DNA from 2 places in the Paenibacillus sp. FSL R7-269 genome. Region 1 is predicted to be linked to the other one. Evidence: riboswitches for the same ligand, from Rfam matches in the RefSeq annotation. Region 1 holds a riboswitch; the other holds the start of a gene.
What was found. Region 1 has a riboswitch for S-adenosylmethionine ahead of C162_RS31585 (methionine ABC transporter ATP-binding protein). Riboswitches for the same ligand answer to the same signal wherever they lie in the genome.
Positions count from the first base shown of each region.

Region 2: it holds a riboswitch for S-adenosylmethionine, as region 1 does, so the genes downstream of both, metA (homoserine O-acetyltransferase MetA) here and C162_RS31585 (methionine ABC transporter ATP-binding protein) in region 1, are expected to answer to the same signal.

Region 1 is NZ_ASPS01000114.1:65,844-75,395, reverse strand. It holds gene C162_RS31625 (Cof-type HAD-IIB family hydrolase) at 1-703, shown strand, start outside; gene C162_RS31620 (DUF456 domain-containing protein) at 723-1,208, shown strand; gene C162_RS31615 (putative polysaccharide biosynthesis protein) at 1,235-2,863, shown strand; gene C162_RS31610 (thioredoxin family protein) at 2,950-3,294, shown strand; gene C162_RS31605 (COX15/CtaA family protein) at 3,380-4,315, shown strand; gene C162_RS31600 (UbiD family decarboxylase) at 4,377-6,149, shown strand; gene C162_RS31595 (Cthe_2314 family HEPN domain-containing protein) at 6,176-6,922, shown strand; SAM riboswitch class I at 7,014-7,149, shown strand; gene C162_RS31585 (methionine ABC transporter ATP-binding protein) at 7,252-8,268, shown strand; gene C162_RS31580 (methionine ABC transporter permease) at 8,268-8,936, shown strand; gene C162_RS31575 (MetQ/NlpA family ABC transporter substrate-binding protein) at 8,995-9,552, shown strand, end outside.
Region 2 is NZ_ASPS01000042.1:189,153-198,704, reverse strand. It holds gene C162_RS19760 (HAD family hydrolase) at 1-107, shown strand, start outside; gene mqnC (cyclic dehypoxanthinyl futalosine synthase) at 203-1,339, opposite strand; gene C162_RS19750 (aminotransferase class I/II-fold pyridoxal phosphate-dependent enzyme) at 1,570-2,736, opposite strand; gene metA (homoserine O-acetyltransferase MetA) at 2,785-3,702, opposite strand; SAM riboswitch class I at 3,819-3,950, opposite strand; gene corA (magnesium/cobalt transporter CorA) at 4,378-5,313, shown strand; gene C162_RS19735 (HRDC domain-containing protein) at 5,485-6,501, opposite strand; gene C162_RS19730 (ROK family protein) at 6,767-7,648, opposite strand; gene C162_RS19725 (cobyrinate a,c-diamide synthase) at 8,045-9,526, opposite strand.

The DNA.
Region 1 (9,552 bases):
TACAGTGGAATGGATCAAAAAAGCGATGGAGGCCGGCGTACATGTCTGCCTGTCTACGGGACGCTCCTCGCGCAGTGCGATGCCTTATGCTGAACAGCTTGGCCTCAACACTCCGATGATTATGGTGAACGGAAGTGAAGTCTGGCGTGCACCTCATGAGCTGTACCGCCGGTCCCTGATGGATGTGGAGCTAGTCAAAGAGATGCACAAAATCGCGGAGGAATTCGACATCTGGTTCTGGGCCTACTCTGTAGATGAGGTGTACAACCGGGATAGCTGGGACGGGGAGATTGACAGCAGGGAATGGTTGAAATTCGGCTATTCCACCGAGGATAACGATATCCGCCATAAGCTGCTGATGCGGCTGCAGGAGCTGGGCGGGCTGGAGATCACCAACTCCTCGCCGTTCAACCTGGAGATTAATCCACTGGGCGTCAACAAGGCTTCAGGCATACTTGAGGTCTGCAAGCTGCTGGGCATTAACATGTCCCAGGTTGTTGCCGTAGGTGACAGCCTCAACGATCTGGCAGCGATCCAGCAGTCCGGCTTTGGAGTGGCTATGGGCAATGCGCAGGAAACTGTCAAGCAGGAAGCGGATGCGGTTGTAGCTACGAACAACGAAGACGGGATCGCCGAAGTGATTCAGAAGTACATCCTGACAGAGGCCGGAACCTCGGCCGGCAGAATATCGAAACGAGCTTAAGATTAAGGAGTTGAGGGAATTGACAATTCTGGGCTGGATTCTGATCATTGCTTTATTCGCAATCGGAATGGCAGGAGCGGTATATCCAATCTTGCCGGGGGCGCTTGCGATTTACCTGGCTTTCTTTGTATATGGCTGGTTCTTTTCCTTCGGCTCCTTCGGACCCTGGTTCTGGATTGCCCAGACGCTAATCGTTGTGGTGCTGTTCATTGCCGACTATGTTGTCGGGGCCTGGGGCGTCAAGAAATTCGGCGGCTCCCGCGCCTCGGTGATCGGCAGCACCATCGGTCTGATTATCGGTCCGTTTCTGATTCCGGCGTTCGGCCTGCTGATTGGCCCGTTCCTGGGTGCTTTCATCGGCGAGCTGATTGCCGGCGAGAAGGCCGGTAAAGCGGTTAAGGTGAGCTTCGGCGCTCTGCTCGGGCTGTTCAGCAGCACAGTCGTCAAGATTATTCTGCAGATTGTTATGATCGTCCTCTTCTTTATCTGGATCGGACGTTTTTAAATTTATTGTGAAGAAGGCGAAACAGCTTGTCCACCAAGAAAGAATCCTTTGTCAAAGGCACGCTAATTCTGGCGGCAGCCGCACTGGTGGCCCGTGTCCTCGGGCTTGCCCAGCGGGTGCCGCTGGAGCATTTATTCAATACAACAGGGAATGCGTCGTTTACGATCGCTAATAATGTATATTTGCTACTGTTGCCGCTGGCGACAGCCGGTATTCCAAGCACGCTTAGTAAAATGGTGTCCGAGCGCTATGCGCTGAACCGACCGCAGGAAGCTCAGCAGGTGTATCGAGCTGCTCTTATCTTTGCTGCAATTGTTGGTGTGATTATGGGTGTGACGCTATACATAGCTGCTCCATATTACGCTGAATACAGCAAGGTTCCAGAGAGTACTCTGGCCATCCGGGCAATTGCCCCGGCGCTGCTGCTGTTCCCTACAATCGCGATGATGCGCGGGTATTTCCAGGGCCGTAACAATATGATGGCCGGGGGCATCTCACAGATTGTCGAGCAGATTGCCCGGGTATCCACAGCCATTCTGCTTGCATTCATCCTGCTGCACCAGGGCTACAGCAATACCTGGATGGCGGCAGGCGCATCCTTCGGCAGTGTACTCGGCAGTATCGGCGCCTTCGGCGTGATGCTGTATTATGCCATGAAGCTGCGCCGCAGCGAGGAGAAGGTGGCACTGTATGAATCGAGTGAGGCCCGTATCCCGCTGCTGAAGATTTATAAGGATATTTTCAAGCTGTCCATACCGATTGTATTATCTTCTGTTACGGTGCCTGTAGTGAACTTTATTGATACTTCTTTCATTGTTCCGCTGCTTAGCGGTAAGATCGGGATGGAGCAGGCTACTTGGGCCCTAAGTATCTTCGGCAGCCGGGCACAGAGTGTGGCCGGGATTCCTCCGGTATTGTCGATCGCCCTAAGTGCATCGCTGATTCCGATAATATCTGCCGCCTTCGCACGCAAAGATGAACAGCACCTGCAGCGTCAGGTCACACTCGCCATGCGGGTGTCTATTCTGACCGGCACACCGGTTGTACTCTCTCTGGTCGTGGCGGCGTATTCCGTTAATGGCCTGCTGTTCAAAACACTGGATGGCAGCGGCATTGTGGCGATGCTGACACTCGGTACTATTTTCCAGATTACGATGATGACCACTAACTCCATCCTGCTTGGAATGGGCAAATCGCGGATATCGATGTATTACGTGCTTGTGGGTATCCTCGTGAAGTTCGGCTCCAACTTCCTGTTCAGCCAGTGGTTTGGCATCTATGGCATTATCGGTTCTACGGCACTTTGCTTCATAGTGATTACACTGCTTAATCTGCGGATGCTCAAAAAAATCGTCCCCTTCACTATTCTCGGCAAACGATGGGGAGGCTTCTCTATTGCGGTCTTGGCCTCAGCAGGTATCGGCTATGGCTTGAATGAAGCAGGTATATTGATGACGCAGCTGATGCCGGCCCGCCTGGCCTTCCTGATTACCTGTCTGGTGGTTGGAGCGGCAGTGGTGATTGTCTATCTGGTTCTCCTGATTATTCTGGGCGTACTCAGCAGCCAGGAGGTTGCCGGTTATCCCCGTCCGCTCCGCAAGGTGCTGGGTCCTTTGATGAAATTGCAGCCGGCCCGTGTACGTTCCGGTGAATAATGATGTTTGACTTATTCCTTACATTTTGATTCACTTAAAGAGCAAGCTTCGTGTGGAACTTTCTGATAGAAGGGAATGGTCAATTGATGGACAAAATCAGCTCCCCTGCCCAGTTTCAGGTAGCAATTCAGTCTCCGCGCCTGACGGTGGCAGTCTTCAAGGCAGATTGGTGTGTGGATTGTAAATTCATTGATCCGTTCATGCCGGATGTGCAGCAGAAATATGCAGAGCGTCTTACCCTGGTGGAAGTGGATGTCGATGCTGTAGGTGAAGTCAGCCAGGAACAGAATATACTGGGCATTCCAAGCTTTGTCGCGTATACCGATGGACGGGAACTGGTCCGGTTCGTGAACAAGCTCCGCAAGTCCCGGGAAGAAATCGAGAAGTTCCTTGATACGGCGCTGGACGTTTATCTCAGCATTCACAAGTAATTACGCAGCACCGCTTTCGCCCAATTCGAGCAGAAGCGGTGCTTTTTTCTTATAAACTCATTCCTATACAATACGGGTGATACTATTGACGACACTTCAATTAAAATGGCTCAGCTATCTGACCTGTCTCATTATGTTCATGGCGCTGTTTGGCGGGGTTGTGGTGACGAAGACCGGCTCGGGACTGGAATGCGGGAATGAGTGGCCGCTGTGCCACGGGAAGCTGATTCCTGCCTATACCATCGGCTCTCTGATTGAATATACCCACCGTTTGTTCAGCGGCCTGGCGGGCCTGTTATCACTGGCTTCCATGGTTGCCTTCTGGCGTTTTGCCAGGCACCGCAAGGATCTGCTGGCCTACGCCCTGCTGACCCTGATCTTCGTCATCGTTCAAGGCGGGATGGGAGCGCTTGCAGTAGTGAAGTCGCAATCAGCTGCAGTCATGGCCCTGCATATGGGCTTCTCGCTGATCGCCTTCGCCGGTTCGCTGATGCTGGCGCTTGGGACCCGGCGGGCATTCTCCCCTGGAGCGGAACTCAGCACAGGAAGTCCCAAAGTCCGCCTGGCCTTCCGCAACTTAACCTGGGTTACTGCAGTATATTCATATATCGTTGTCTATATAGGGGCCTATGTAAGCCACACCAGCTCCCAGGGCGGGTGCTCCGGCTGGCCGCTGTGTAACGGACAATGGATTCCGGAGATGAGCGGCGGAGTAGGGATCGTATTTGTGCACCGGATTGCGGCGGCGATTCTTTTCCTGCTGACGGCTATGCTTGGGCATCTGGCCTTCTGGAAGTATAAGGAGCTGCCGGAGCTGAGGGCTCTTGGAGTAGCGGCAGTTCTGCTATGCCTGATGCAGGTATTCAGCGGAGCGGCTGTGGTATACACACTGAATAATGAGAAATTGTACATATTTGCTGCGATGTCTCATATTGTGCTGATCTCCGGACTCTTCGGGGTTCTGTGCTACATGAGTGTAAGGGTCTGGCAGTTAAGCGGAGCTGGCAGAGGCAGCAAGTGATAAGCATAAGGCAACGGTGGACGGGATAAGCATAACGTCCTGTTTGAGGAGGAAGGCTATAGTGCGATACGGTAATTTACGACAATGGATCGAGCAACTCCGCAGGGATAAGGATCTGGCAGTGATAGATACGCCTGTTGATCCTTATCTGGAGCTTGCCGAAATTCACCGCCGGGTGGTGCAGGAGGAAGGCCCGGCACTGCTGTTCACGAACGTGCAAGGAACACCGTTCCCGGTCGCTACGAATCTATTCGGTTCAGTCCGGCGCGTCAACAAAGCCTTTGGGACAAGACCGGAGCAGCTGCTGAAGTCGCTGACAACGGCGATGGAGCAGCTGATCCCGCCTTCCGCCGCCGGCTTATGGCGGGAGAAGACGGTGCTGCTTGAGCTGCTGAGGGCAGGAACCAAGAACATACCGCAAGGAGAGGCTCCTGTGCTCGGCGTCTGCAGCAGCAGTGATCCGCTTAAGGAGCTGCCCCGGATCACAGCCTGGCCTAAGGATGGCGGGGCATTCCTCACGCTTCCTCTGGTCTATACGGAGAATATCACCAACCCTAAGGATCATAACCTCGGAATGTACCGGATTCAGATGTATGACGACAGTACCACAGGCATTCACTGGCAGATTCACAAGGGCGGCGGCTTTCATCACTCGCAGGCAGAGCATCTCGGGGAGACCCTGCCGGTGTCTGTCTTCATCGGCGGGCCGCCGGCCCTGATTGCTGCGGCAGTGGCTCCGGTCCCGGAACGGATTCCGGAGCTGCTGCTAGCCTCGCTGATGCTGGGTGGCAAGCTTCCCATGGTGCAGGACCCCTTGGGCGGGCACCGGATTCCGGCAGAGGCCGAGTTCTCCATCCGGGGACGCGTGTCTCCGCTGGAGCGGAGAGCGGAAGGCCCGTATGGGAGCCAGTCCGGCTACTATTCCATGCAGCATGATTTCCCGGTCATGCATGTTCAGCGCATGTGGCACCGCAAGGATGCCATCTACCCGGCGACCATCACCGGCAAGCCGCGCCAGGAGGATTATTACCTGAAGGATTATTTGCAACGGCTGCTCGCTCCGGCCTATCCTCTGCTGATCCCTTCGGTCAAAGCGCTATGGTCCTATTCCGAATCCGGTTCGCATTCATTGACCTCAGCGGTCGTGAGGGAGAGCTATCCGCGTGAGTATATGGTGTCAGCGTTTCGTATCTTAGGGGAAGGCCAGCTCTCCTTAACCAAATTCCTTCTGCTAACTAATGTGCAGGTAGAGCTTACCGACTTTCCCAAGTTGCTGGAAACGGTGCTTGAGCGCTTCAATCCGCAATTGGATCTGACGATCTTTGCCAATACCTCCATGGATACGCTGGATTATACTGGACGCAAGCTGAACCATGGCAGTAAGGCTGTGATGGCGGGCATCGGCAGCCCGGTCCGTCAGCTGCCAAAGACCTATACAGAGGGGCTGCTCCCATCAATCACCGCCGCTGTGCCTTATTGCGGAGGATGTTTAGCCGTTTCCGGTGCATCCTATGAAGAGGACCCGGAGCTGCCGGAACGGCTGGTGGCTGCCTTCAAGGAGAGGGAGACCGACTGGCCTTTGATTGTGCTGGTCGATCAGGCGGAAGAGGCGGTAAGCACGCAGACCTCATTCCTGTGGTCTGTATTCACCCGCTTCAATCCAGCGGACGATATTTATTCGGCGGCTGGGGTACAACGGGGCAGTGTCAGCTATACGCTGCCGATCATTATAGATGCCCGGATGAAGCCGGGATACCCGGAGGAGCTGGCTCCGAGCGAGGATATTGCGAAGCGGGTAGACCGCAATTGGAATCATTATTTTCCTCTAGCGTAGAAGTGAACTTTAAGGAGGGTCAAAATATGCTGCGGACATTACTGGGAGAGCCGCCCCGCGTGAACAGCGGTGTGCTGGCTGAAGCTATGGAATCCATGGCGAAGGCTGCCTCCATGCTGCGCAAGGAGATGGCGGCACATGAAGACCATGACCATGAATACCGCAAGCTGGAAATCTGGACACGGGGCTTGATCTCCTCTCTGGATGAGCTGGAGCAGAGCTGGTTCGCAGCCGCCTTTTTCCGGAAGTCAGTAATAGCCGGTTATATGGATGATATGTCGTCCACCGAGCAGGGGGAGTACGCCAGATATGTGTATTTCTACAAGGATGGCTTCATCCGTGTCTTCTCGCTGCTGGACAAGCTGGGCACGGTGCTGAACAATCTGTACAATCTCAATACAGGCAAGGTGAAAACGCATTTCTCCTACTTTACGGTGCTGAGGCAATTTCAGCTGCTTCATGCGCATCATCCGCTGGCGGACGAACTGGAGCGGATCAGGAATTCCTACCGGGAGCCGGTGGAGAATCTGCGCAAGCGGCGGAATGCCGAGATCCATTACATGAACGCGGAGATGACCGACGATCTCTGGCAGCGTCACCAGGGATTGCATGATAAGATCCGTCTGGAGGATCTGGACAGCCATCTGGAGGATTTGAAGCAGAGTCTGGAGATGGTATGCCAATCACTGGCAGCCGCATACAAGTACGGGAATGCGCAATGGCACAAGAAATTAGCGGTCCCAGGCCCGAAATCCGGGCATGCCCGTTCGTAAAAACTTACCTTTGACAAAAAACTCGAAACTGAATATACTTAGGCATACATTAACTTCTGACATGATACGGAATATATAACTTCATACTATTATCTTATCGAGAGCGGCGGAGGGATAGGCCCGATGAAGCCCGGCAACCGGTTTGAATACAGCTTTACGCTGTACCCAAATGTCATGGTGCTAATTCCTACAATGCCGCCGGTTTTGGGGTATTTGGCAGATGAGAAGGCATTGTCATTATACACACAGGGCCTCTTGCGATCTGCATGGATCGTAGGGGGTCTTTTTATTGCAATGATGGAAGCTAGAACAGAAGGGGGACGCAGCGGTTGATAGAATTGAAGGATATAACCAAGGTGTACGGCAAAGGCAGTAAGCAGGCAACTGCACTCTCTGCGCTGAGCCTGTCGATTAAGAAGGGTGAAATCTTCGGGGTGATCGGTCACTCCGGGGCCGGCAAAAGCACGCTGATCCGCTGCATTAATCTGCTCGAGCGCCCGACTGCGGGCGAGGTGTGGGTGGACGGTGTGGAGCTTACAGCGCTTAGCCAGAGACAGCTGCAAGAGCAGCGGCGCAAGATCGGGATGATTTTTCAGCATTTCAATCTGCTCTCATCGGCTACAGTCTATGATAATATCGCGTTTCCACTGCGGCTGATCGGAGCCGGAAGGAATGAGATTGAACAAAAGGTTAAAGATCTGCTCGCCCTGGTTGGACTGGAGGAGCACTGGAATAAGTACCCGGCTCAGCTATCCGGCGGACAGAAGCAGCGTGTCGGGATCGCCCGGGCGTTGGCGAGTGATCCGGACGTTCTGTTATGCGATGAAGCGACCTCGGCGCTTGATCCGCAGACGACAGACTCCATTCTTCGCCTGCTGATGGATATCAACAGCAAATTCCATCTGACCATCGTGCTGATTACACATGAGATGCATGTGATTCAGAGCATCTGCGACCGTGTTGCCGTGATCCATGGAGGCGGTATTGTGGAGCAGGGTGAAGTGGCCGAGGTATTTCTGAAGCCGAAGCATGAGGTTACCAGGGAATTCATCCGCAGTGAGACCCAGTCGGATGGACCGCTCCGGCAAGCAATTGATGCTGTGCACCCAGGCTACACGAAGTCGGTCAAAATCACTTTTCTCGGGCAAAAGACTTACGGATCCACGCTCTCACAGGTGGTTCAAGGAACAGGGGTTCACTTCGCCATTCTCCATGGCACGATCTCAACGATCAAGGATGTTCCTTACGGGCAGCTGATTGTACGGTTCGAAGGACCTGCCGATGCGGTTGAAGCCACGCTTACGGAGTTAGTAGCGCAAGGTCTTGATGTGGAGGTGATTTCCTGATGGGCGGACTGGATTTTAATAAGATTGATTGGGCAGAAATGCTCGATGCAACGGTGGCTACACTTAACATGGTAGTTATTTCAGGATTATTCACAATTATCCTTGGTTTACCGCTCGGAATTATGCTATATTTATGGGGGAGATCAAATAACACTATTATCAGAGCTGTTTACTCGGCATTATCATTTATCGTAAATATCCTGCGTTCCGTTCCGTTTATCATTCTCATGGTGGCCCTGATTCCGCTCAGCAAGATCATTATGGGCACCTCCATCGGTGTGCGCGGAACCATTCTGGCACTGGTGGTCGGTGCGGCTCCCTTTTTCGCCAGACTGGTGGAAACGGCGCTGCGGGAGGTTGACCGGGGAATTATTGAAGCAGCGCAGGGCATGGGGGCATCCACCGGGCAGATCGTGTTGCGCGTCTTGCTGCCGGAGGCTCGTCCGGGCTTGCTTGCCGGAATAACCATTACTTTAGTGACCCTTGTCTCTTATACTGCCATGGCGGGATTTATTGGCGGCGGCGGTCTGGGGGATCTGGCGATCCGTTACGGCTATTACCGTTATATGAAGGAAGTTATGATTATCGCAGTGGCACTGATAGTAATACTCGTCCAACTGCTGCAAATGGCCGGTGACCGGCTGGTAAGACATTTTACACGGAAATAAGGTACGTCCACATATAGCCTTATTCAATAAAACATATGGATTAGAGGGGGATTTACAGATGAAAAAAGTACTGCTTACATTCTTCAGCCTGACCTTGGTATTGGTGCTTGCCGCTTGCGGAAACAACAAGGCCAATAACACCACGAATTCTGCTGCTACAGAACCGACTACAGAGCCTGCTGCGGACCCGGTAACCCTGGTTATTGGTGCTTCTCCTGTACCGCATGCGGAAATCCTCAAAGCGATTGCCCCACTGCTTGAAGCCCAAGGCATTAAGCTGGAAATTAAAGAATTCACAGATTATATTCTTCCCAATACACAGCTTGCCGAGAAGCAGCTCGATGCGAACTTCTTCCAGCACAAGCCTTACCTGGATGATCAGAACGCCAAGAACGGCACAGATCTCGTATCTGTAACTGCTGTTCATGTAGAGCCATTTGGCGCTTATTCCAAAAAAATCAAATCGATTGACGAATTGGCAGAGGGTGCAAAGGTTGCAATTCCGAATGATGCAACGAACGGCGGACGCGCATTGATTCTGCTGGCTAAGAACGGCCTGATCAAGCTGAAGGATGACACCAATATTGCCTCTACCAAAGCGGATATCACTGAGAAC
Region 2 (9,552 bases), on a different contig from region 1:
CAGCACTGGGGATACAATCAGTATTAGTCCTATCAAGACCCAATTCTCAAGCAAGCACAAAATATCTAAACATCAAAAAGCTAGCCGATTTATTATTGTATTTATAAAAATGGAACAAGCATTGCAGTTGAGCAACAAAAATAACGGAGTAAAAACTACATTTGTAGTTTAACTCCGTTATTTTTGTTTTCTTTATTTCATTCTAGTTCTGCATAATAAAATCATTGTCAATCTTCGCATTCGCATCCTCGAACGTACGCAGAATGTCATAACGCGTGTTGCGCTGCGCCGGAATCTTGCCGGCTTCGCGGATGAGCTGGGTGATCGACTCGATGTTGACCTTGTAGGTCGCACCCGCCGAGGAGACTACGTTCTCCTCGATCATTGTGCTTCCGAAGTCATTGCATCCGTATTGCAGGGAGAGCTTGCCTACTTCAGGCCCCATCGTTACCCAGGAGGATTGGAAGTTCTTGATATTGTCCAGCACCAGACGGCTGATGGCTACGGTCTTGAGGTACTCCTCCGGGGTCTGGCGGTCCAGCTTCAGGTTCGTATTATCCGGCTGGAAGGTCCAGGAGATGAACGCCAGGAAGCCTTCAGAATCATATTTATTCGCAATGCATTCGTCCTGGGCTTCACGGACACGCAGCAGATGCAGCGCACGTTCTTCCATACTCTCGCCCAGACCGATCACCATCGTGGCCGTTGTATTCATGCCGATCCGGTGTGCGGTCTGCATGACGTCCATCCACTCGCGCCAGGAGCCCTTGAGGCGGCTGATCTTGCGGCGGGTACGGTCATCGAGAATCTCAGCACCGCCGCCGGGCAGGGAATCGAGGCCTGCGGCATGAATCTCACGCATGACCTGTTCCAGCGGCAGGCCGGAGACCTCAACCATTTTCATAATTTCCGCAGGTGAGAAGGAATGCATTGTAATCTCCGGGAACCGCTGCTTGATGCCGCGCAGAATATCCGTATAGTAGCTGAACGGCAGATTCGGATTCGTACCGCCCTGCATCAGAATTTCGGTTCCGTTCACGCTCATGGTCTCCGCAATCTTCTGATAGATTGTCTCATCGGGAAGCACATAGCCTTCCTCCGAACCGGGTCTGCGGTAAAAAGCGCAGAATCGGCAATATACATCACATACATTGGTGTAGTTAATGTTACGGCCAATGACGAATGTTGTCACTGGCTCCGGGTGCCAGCGCTTCATAATAATATCTGCGGCAGCGCCCATTTTCTCAATTTCATTGCTCTCGAACAACGTGACCGTATCTTCCAACTGAAGACGTTCACCCTTCAGTGCCTTATCCAGTATAAGATCGACTGCACTCACTGTTGACGGCCTCCTCTTCATCTATGAAGTCTATGAGATAAATACAATTTGAAATAAAAATAGTCCGTTCTCCCATCGTATCACAATCGGCTGTTCTTGAAAAATGTTTCGCTGCGCAGAACCGGTAATTGACCTTGTCCCAGGCAAAATTAAACAGCAGCGCCCGAAGGCACTGCTGCTTGTACGTTCTGCGAATCCCTCATGCCGGGCCAGGTCCGGGGCGCATCGCCTTATTCCAGCTCGCTCCGGGCGGCCTCCAGGGCCTGTCCGAGATCCGCAATCAGATCATCTACATGCTCTATGCCGACAGAGAAGCGCAGCAGTCGGTCATCCACGCCTACAGCATCGCGGATTTCAGCCGGAATATCGGCATGAGTCTGTATCGCCGGATAGGTCATCAGCGATTCGACACCGCCCAGACTCTCGGCGAAGGCGATTAGCTTGATATGGCGGAGCAGCGGCTCCACATAGCTGGCCTCTTTTACCTTGAAGGAGAAGATCCCGGTGTTGCCGGAGGACTGGCGGTTCTGAATGGCATAGCCCGGATGGTCCGGCAGACCCGGATGGAAGACCTCGGCAATAGCCGGATGCTTCTGCAGATAACGGGCGATGGCCAGGGCATTGCTCTCATGCCGCTCCATGCGCAGCGCCAGGGTCTTCATACCTTTCATCAGCTGATAGCTGTCATTCGGCGCGAGAACCGCTCCCAGAGAGTTATGCAGGACGGCCATTTCAGCAGACAATTCTGCGCCCTTGGTCACAATCAGCCCAGCCAGCACATCGTTATGCCCGCCCAGATACTTAGTCGCACTGTGAACCACGATATCTGCTCCAAGCTCCAGCGGGCGCTGGAAGAACGGAGTCAGCAGCGTATTATCTACAATCGTGAGCAGCCCGTGACGGCGGGCCCAGGTACATACGGCTTCGACATCCGTAATCATCATCAGCGGATTGGTCGGCGTCTCAATGAATACGGCTTTTGTCCCCGGCTGGCGGGCTGCTTCCAGTCCATCCAGATCGTTCGTATCTACATAGGAGGCACTGATGCCGTATTTGGAGAGAATCCGTTCCAGCAACCGGTAGGTTCCGCCGTACAGGTCGAGCGACACAATGAGATGGTCCCCTTGTCCAAACAAGGTGAACACCGTAGTCAGCGCAGCCATACCGGAAGCGCAGGCGAAGCCGGCATCCCCGGATTCCAGGGCCGCTGCCGCTTCTTCGAGGACAGAGCGGGTAGGATTTTTGGTGCGGATGTAGTCAAAGCCTGTGCTCTGCCCAAGTCTAGGGTGACGGAAAGCCGTCGCATGATAAATCGGGTAATTAATGGCCCCGGTGGCGGGGTCCTCCATCGAACCAATCTGTGCCAGTCTGCTCTCAATTCTCAGTTTCTCATCCATCTCCATTGCCTCCTGATTAATTACTTCTATTAAGAATAAGTTAACCTCTTAGATAAATGCCCCGATATCGTAAGGAGTCTCCTGGTATACATAGTAATTGAGCCAATTAGCGAATAATAAGTTGGCATGGGCGCGCCAGACTGCCGGCGGAGTACGCGTCGGATCATCCTTGGGATAATAGTGCTTCGGCAAGGCAACCTCCAGCCCTTTTGCGATATCCCGGTCATACTCCCATTTCAGCGAGAAGGGATCATATTCCGAATGTCCGGTAACAAAAATCTGCTTCCCGTCATGCGTAGCCACCAGGTACACCCCGGCTTCCTCGGATTCTGCCAGAATCTGCAGCTCCGGGTTCCGCTCAATATCTTCACGGGAGACATCGGTATGGCGGGAATGCGGAACATGGAACACTTCATCGAAGCCGCGCAGCAGCTTGACATTATTATGGCTCATCGTATGCGGAAACACTCCGAAGCATTTGTCCGGCAGACTCACCTTGCGCACACCAAAGTGATGATACAGTCCTGCCTGTGCCGCCCAACAGATGTGCATGGTCGAGGTTACATTCTGTTTGCTCCACTCAAAAATCACTTTCAGCTCTTCCCAGTAGTTGACATCCTCGAATTCAAGTTGTTCTACGGGAGCGCCCGTTACAATCAAGCCGTCGAACCGGCGGTGGCTGATCTCATCAAAGGTTTTGTAAAAGCTCTTCAAATGCTCAGCCGAAGTATTCTTCGACGTATGGGAGCTGGGATGCAGCAGAACAACATCCACCTGAAGCGGGGAATTCCCGATAAGGCGCAGCAGCTGGGTCTCAGTAGTTTCTTTGGTAGGCATCAGATTCAGGATGGCGATCCGCAGGGGACGGATATCCTGATGGAAGGCCTGGCTTTCATCCATTACAAAAATATTCTCACCGGATAACACTTCTTTGGCCGGCAGGCTGTCGGGAATTTTGATAGGCATTGCTGTTCACTCCTTAACTGAAATGGGGTTCCACTTGGTGGTTAATCCTGAGGCAGGGTAGCGAAAAAAGACCTTTCCCGGGCGAGAAAGGTCATATCATGCAGTCATATGCGCCTCTCTCATCTGCCAGAGAACTTCCGCCGGACGAATAACGCCCTGCAAAGCTTCCGCAAGAATTAGCACCGTGCGCTCACACGCCGGTTGCCGGGTTTCATCGGGCTAGTCCCTCCACCTGCTCTTGATAAGATTTAGCTGTATTCAGTTGAATAACCTTAAGCATCCGAAAGATGCTTTTTCTTAAATTTCACTTTAAATCATGAACCTCCTTTTCGTCAAGTCCATACAATGCTGAAGGGGCCTTATGACAGAAAACAATTTCTCTTGTAAGACCCATATCCCGGCGTTATACTAGACAAGTGTTTCAACCAAAATAAACGGCGAAAAGAAGAGGTGAGAGAACAATGGAAGGCGACCCGGGCTCGCGAATATGCGTGCAGAATGAACAACCACACAGGATTAACATCAGCTTGCCGGCGGCGGGAGCCCTTTTTCTTCATGCTCTCGGACCATCTTTTGGCCTTCATCCATGATTGTACCACCGGCCAAGCTGATTTTTTCCGTGTGCTGAAATTAGCATACCCCTGGAGAAGACCAGGGACATAAGGAGTGAATCAGATGAAAATCCGGCTGGTGAATGCAGGGGTTTTTACGCCTATTGACAATATTGAAGAAACTTTAACCGCCCCTGCCGAGGGGTTCTACTGGATTGATGCCGATGTGGAGGACCTTGTAGAGCTTCAGCCTATATACGGACTGCATGATCTGGCTGTGGAAGACTGTCTTAGTGAAGAGGATCAGCGTCCGAAGCTGGAGATTTATGAGAGTCATTATTTCATCGTGGTGAACAGCATCCGGTTCGATGATGAGGAAATTTTCCTCCGTGCGCTTAACGTATTCCTTGGCAGACATTATATTATTACCGTTACGAAGCAGAAGATCCATGAGCTTCGTGTCCTGAAGCCCGTACTGTGGGAGCAGGAGGTCAGTACGCCTGACCGCTTCCTGTATCTGCTGATCGACCTCGTTGTCGACAACTTCTTCTCGGTCGGTGACCGGATTGAAGCGCGGATCGAGAAGCTGGAGGAAGACATCCTCATGCATACCAAGAAATCGCATCTGAGCGAGATCATTGGTCTGCGCAGTGAGATTCTCTGGCTGAAGAAGATGCTCGGCCCGCAGAAGGAAGTTATCAACACGCTCAACAAAAAGGATCTTCGCCTGATCGACGATCAGCTGCAGAAGTATTTCAGCGATATCTATGAGAATGCGGTCAAGATCTCTGAAACCTTCGAAACGTACCGCGATCTCATGGGCAACTTACGCGAAGCTTATCAGTCCAGTATTGCGAACCGTGCCAATGAAATCATGCGTGTATTTACGGCAATTACCACCATATTCATGCCGCTGACCGTGATTACCGGGATCTACGGCATGAACTTTGACAATATCCCGGAGATCCACACCGAGTACGGCTACTATGGCGTCATTGCTGTCATGGTGACGCTAGGCTGCGGAATGCTCATTATCTTCCGTAAGAAGGAGTGGCTATGAAGCAGGGCGGACGAATACGAAGGACGAAGGCACCGTATACCCGGCTATTCCGGGATGCGGATAGCCTTCGTCTTTTTGGTATGCCACCAGTATGTAATGCGTCTGCGCCGATGAAAAATCCCGGTCATCAGGACCGCAGATTGGGGCCGCTTCAGGCCGCCGGTCACCCCCTTACAAAGGGGCAGCCATTCCAAGAGCGGCCGGATGCTCCCGCCGGAAGCGGATGCGGATCAGCCGCAGGCGTTCGTAATACAGATCGAGTCCGTCAGCAGGAACGAAAGGTTCACCGTAAGCTTTGTAAAGAACAGGCTTCAGGAAGTTGTCGCCGATCAGTTCATAGGCTGTCCAAATATTGTTCTGTTCTTCGGGGCTCACTCCGCTCAGCTCCAGGGCAATAAGCTTCTCGGCCGAGTATCCGTCCTTCTCCAGCTCCTCTACTACTTCAAGCACTTCACGGCGGGAAACTCCGCTAAGCACTCTGAGCTGCTCCATTCCTTGCCCCTCTTCGATCCCCTGTAACAGAACACGCCGCAGTCTCAGCCGCTCCAGCTCCTTCTTGTACTTAAGCTCCTTCTGCTTATATTGCCAGGATACGAAGCTCTCTTCGTCTATTGTATGATTCACCCAGCTTAGCGGAAAATCATGCTCACGCTCAGCCGCTGCGGTGATACTGAGCCAGTCCGCTCCATACTGTGTGGCTTTGCCTTCACCTACACCTGGAAGCTGTAGCAGCTCCTCCTCCGTGCGGGGAAGAAATGCGCTGATCATGCGCAGCAGACGGTTGCTGGCCAGGATATAAGGCGCTTTCCGTTCGCCGGAGGCCTTCCCTCTGCGCCAGGAGCACAGCTCCTCGAAGATCGCTTCATTCCCGTAATGCTCACTGTAATACTGCAGCTTAAGCTGCTCCTGGCTGCGGCTGCTGAGATTATCCTCGTCATGAAATACCCCGTCAATCAGCGGGCGGTAGCCATCCCCCATCTTCACGGCAAGCTCGTGCCGGTATACACACAGCATCTCATTCCATGATCCGCCTTCATACCACAGGCTATCGCCCGTCTCCTGTTCGCCGGAGAAATCACGCCAGCCAAGACGCCACTGCCCCTCTTCCTCTCCAATCCACAGCTGGGCAAAAGTCTCCCCATCCACTCCTGATCTTCTGCACAAACGGTTCATAAATACGATCTGCATATGAATCCCTACTTTCGTCGTCTTACAGTACGCATGAGCGCTGGCAAGCGGAAACGGCTCTGCCGTCCTATAAAGGACGGTACCGTTTCAGCGACAAATATAAGGATAATTTATAGCGTGAAACCTATACATTCTTATATTTGAACGCAAAAAAGCACCTCTCCCACGAAATTCGTGAAAGAGGTGCTTCCTCTTAAATGCTATACTGTTAAAACCTAGGATACCATATATTACGTAACAGTCAATGCCTTTTTGTCAGGAGATCCTACTTGCGGTCCAAAGCCAGCTTGGCCAGACCCAGTGCACCCGACAGACCGGCGTTATCTCCAAGCTGCGGAGGCACAATATAGCTGCCAATCTCTTCATTGAGCGCTGGATGCTGCACATATCCGCCGAGCAGCTCCCGCAGCTTGGCATGAATCAGCGGGAAGAGCTGGCTCTGCTTCATCACACCGCCGCCCATTACGATCTTCTGCGGCGAGAGGATCAGCACATAGTTCATAAGAGCATGAGCCAGATAGTGGGCCTCCATCGCCCAGGCCGGATGATCTGCAGACAGCTCGCCCGCCGGCTTACCCCAGCGCTTGCCGATGGCCGGACCTGCTGCCAGACCCTCCAGGCAATCGCCGTGATAAGGGCAGAAGCCTTCGTAGTGGTCCTCGGGATGACGACGAACCAGAATATGTCCCATCTCGGGATGGGACAGCCCGTGAACGAGCTTCCCGCCCACCACAGCACCGGCACCGATCCCGGTACCTACAGTGATATACAGGCAGCTATCCAGACCTTGCGCTGCCCCCCAGGTGTATTCGCCCAGCGCTGCGCCGTTCACATCTGTATCGAAGCCGATCGGAACCTGGAATTGCTCCTCCACGGCTCCCACCAGATTATAACCGCCCCAGTGCGGCTTGGGTGTGGTTGTAATATATCCATAGGTGGGGCTGCCAATAACGGGATCAATCGGTCCAAACGAGCCGATCCCGATAGCCTCCACAGCTTTTCCGCTGAAATAATCCATTACCTGGCTCATAGTCTCCTGAGGAGTGGCAGTCGGAAAGCTCACCCGGTCGATAATTGTCCCGTCCTCATTCCCGATACCGCATACAAACTTTGTTCCTCCTGCTTCAATCGCTCCCAACAATTTCACTGCAGCGTTCCCCCTTCTCCTGATGCATCCATATGCTGTTGCTTCTATTAACTTTCAATGGTTTCCTGCGCTGGAACTGATCGGTTGACCAGCCCGAGCGCGGTAATAAAGCGTTCTCTTGTCCTATTATACGTGGCTCTTATACGTATGACAAGCGGTTGACATATAGTAGACAGAAGTGATTTGCTGATGAGACTTAGGCTGGTTTGAACGGAACGGGGGATAGTTGGATTTTCTACACTTGCTAATGAACGAATGACCGGTACTAGAACAACAGTTGGAAAAACAACACTTACTGTTGCCCATTTTAGCCCAAGCAGCTAAAAGTAACATGAATAGATGTTGTTTTTCCACTTATCTCCACACATTCTGTTAGAATCAATAATTTAAGATACGTTATTCCACTTGTTGATTGCAGGAATCGGAATCATGCTGCTGTACAGCTTGTTTGCGGTCACGATATGCCCGGCAGGCTGCTACAAGCCGGGCTGCTGCCGGGAGATGGGAGGCCAAGTGGATATGCGCATAAGCAGCCATAATGCTGCCGCTGATGTAGCCTTCCGGCTGGCTCCCCCCTCTGCCCTTACTCTCATAGGCATAGGTTCGGGCTTCCCCGTCAGGATAGCTCATGACGGAGTAATGAAATTCATGGCCGCGCAGGCGCTCGCCCTGCTTCAGCAGCAGACAGTCGTGAAGTGCCGTAACTTCACGATAGCCGAGTGCCGCCCGGCGTTCCTGCATCTCAGTGTGTGCCGGAACGATTCCGGCCATCTCATGCACCCTGCCGTTGCGGTCGGTCAGACTGCGGGCCAGCACCATGTAGCCGCCGCACTCCGCATAGAGCGGCATTCCAGCGTCTGCGGCAGACCTCAGTCCGCCAAGGAACAGCTGGTTCGCGGCAATCACAGCCGCGAATTCTTCCGGGAAGCCGCCGCCGATATAGAGGCCGCCCGCTTCCGGCGGAATGCCTTCACCGCTGAGCGGGCTGAAGTAAATCAGCTTAGCACCTTCACGTGCGAGCAGCTCCAGATTATCTGCGTAGTAGAAGTTGAACGCCGCGTCCCGGGCTACGGCAATGACCGGGGCAGGCTCCGCCGGGCCTGCCTGTGTCTTATGTATCATCGGCACAGCAGGATTACACTGATCATCCGCAGCCGCAAGTATCTTCTGCACAGCAGGAGCTGTAGCAGCAATCTCCAGCAGCTGCTCCAGATCCGTGCCTTGCTCCAGCATATCGGCGGCACGGTCGAACAAAGGCGCAAGCTCCCCGCGTTCCACAGCGGGCAGCAAGCCCAGATGCCGCTCCGGGATGTCCAGCCCGCTATCGCGGGGGAGCCAGCCGATCACGGGAATCCCGCAGGCTGCTTCAATGGCCGCCTTAACTAACCGGTAATGACCCTCGCTGCCGCAGCGGTTCACCAGAACGGCGGCAATCCGCACCTGCGGCTCCAGCTGACGGAAGCCCAGCACTATCGCCGCAGCACTGCGGCCCATGCTGCGGACATCGACCACCAGGAGTACAGGGCTGGCAGTCAGAATGGCGATCTCCGCCGTTGATCCGGTCAGCGCCGTATCCTCCTTGCCGTCATACAGACCCATGACACCCTCAATGACGGACAAGTCGGCCTCTGCCGAAGCCTGCAGGAAATACTCCTGCAGATAATCGCTTGAAGTCATCCAGGAGTCCAAATTGCGTGAGGGACGGCCTGTGACCGCAGTGTGATAGGCGGGATCGATGTAGTCAGGGCCACATTTGAAGCCCTGGACCTTGAGGCCCCGCCGGGCAAAAGCGCGCATCAGCCCCAGCGTGACCGTTGTTTTGCCCGAGCCGCTGCCTGTGCCTGCAATGACCAGGCGGGGACGGGCCTGCAGCTCCAGGCTGGCTAATCCCGGCTCTTTTTCAT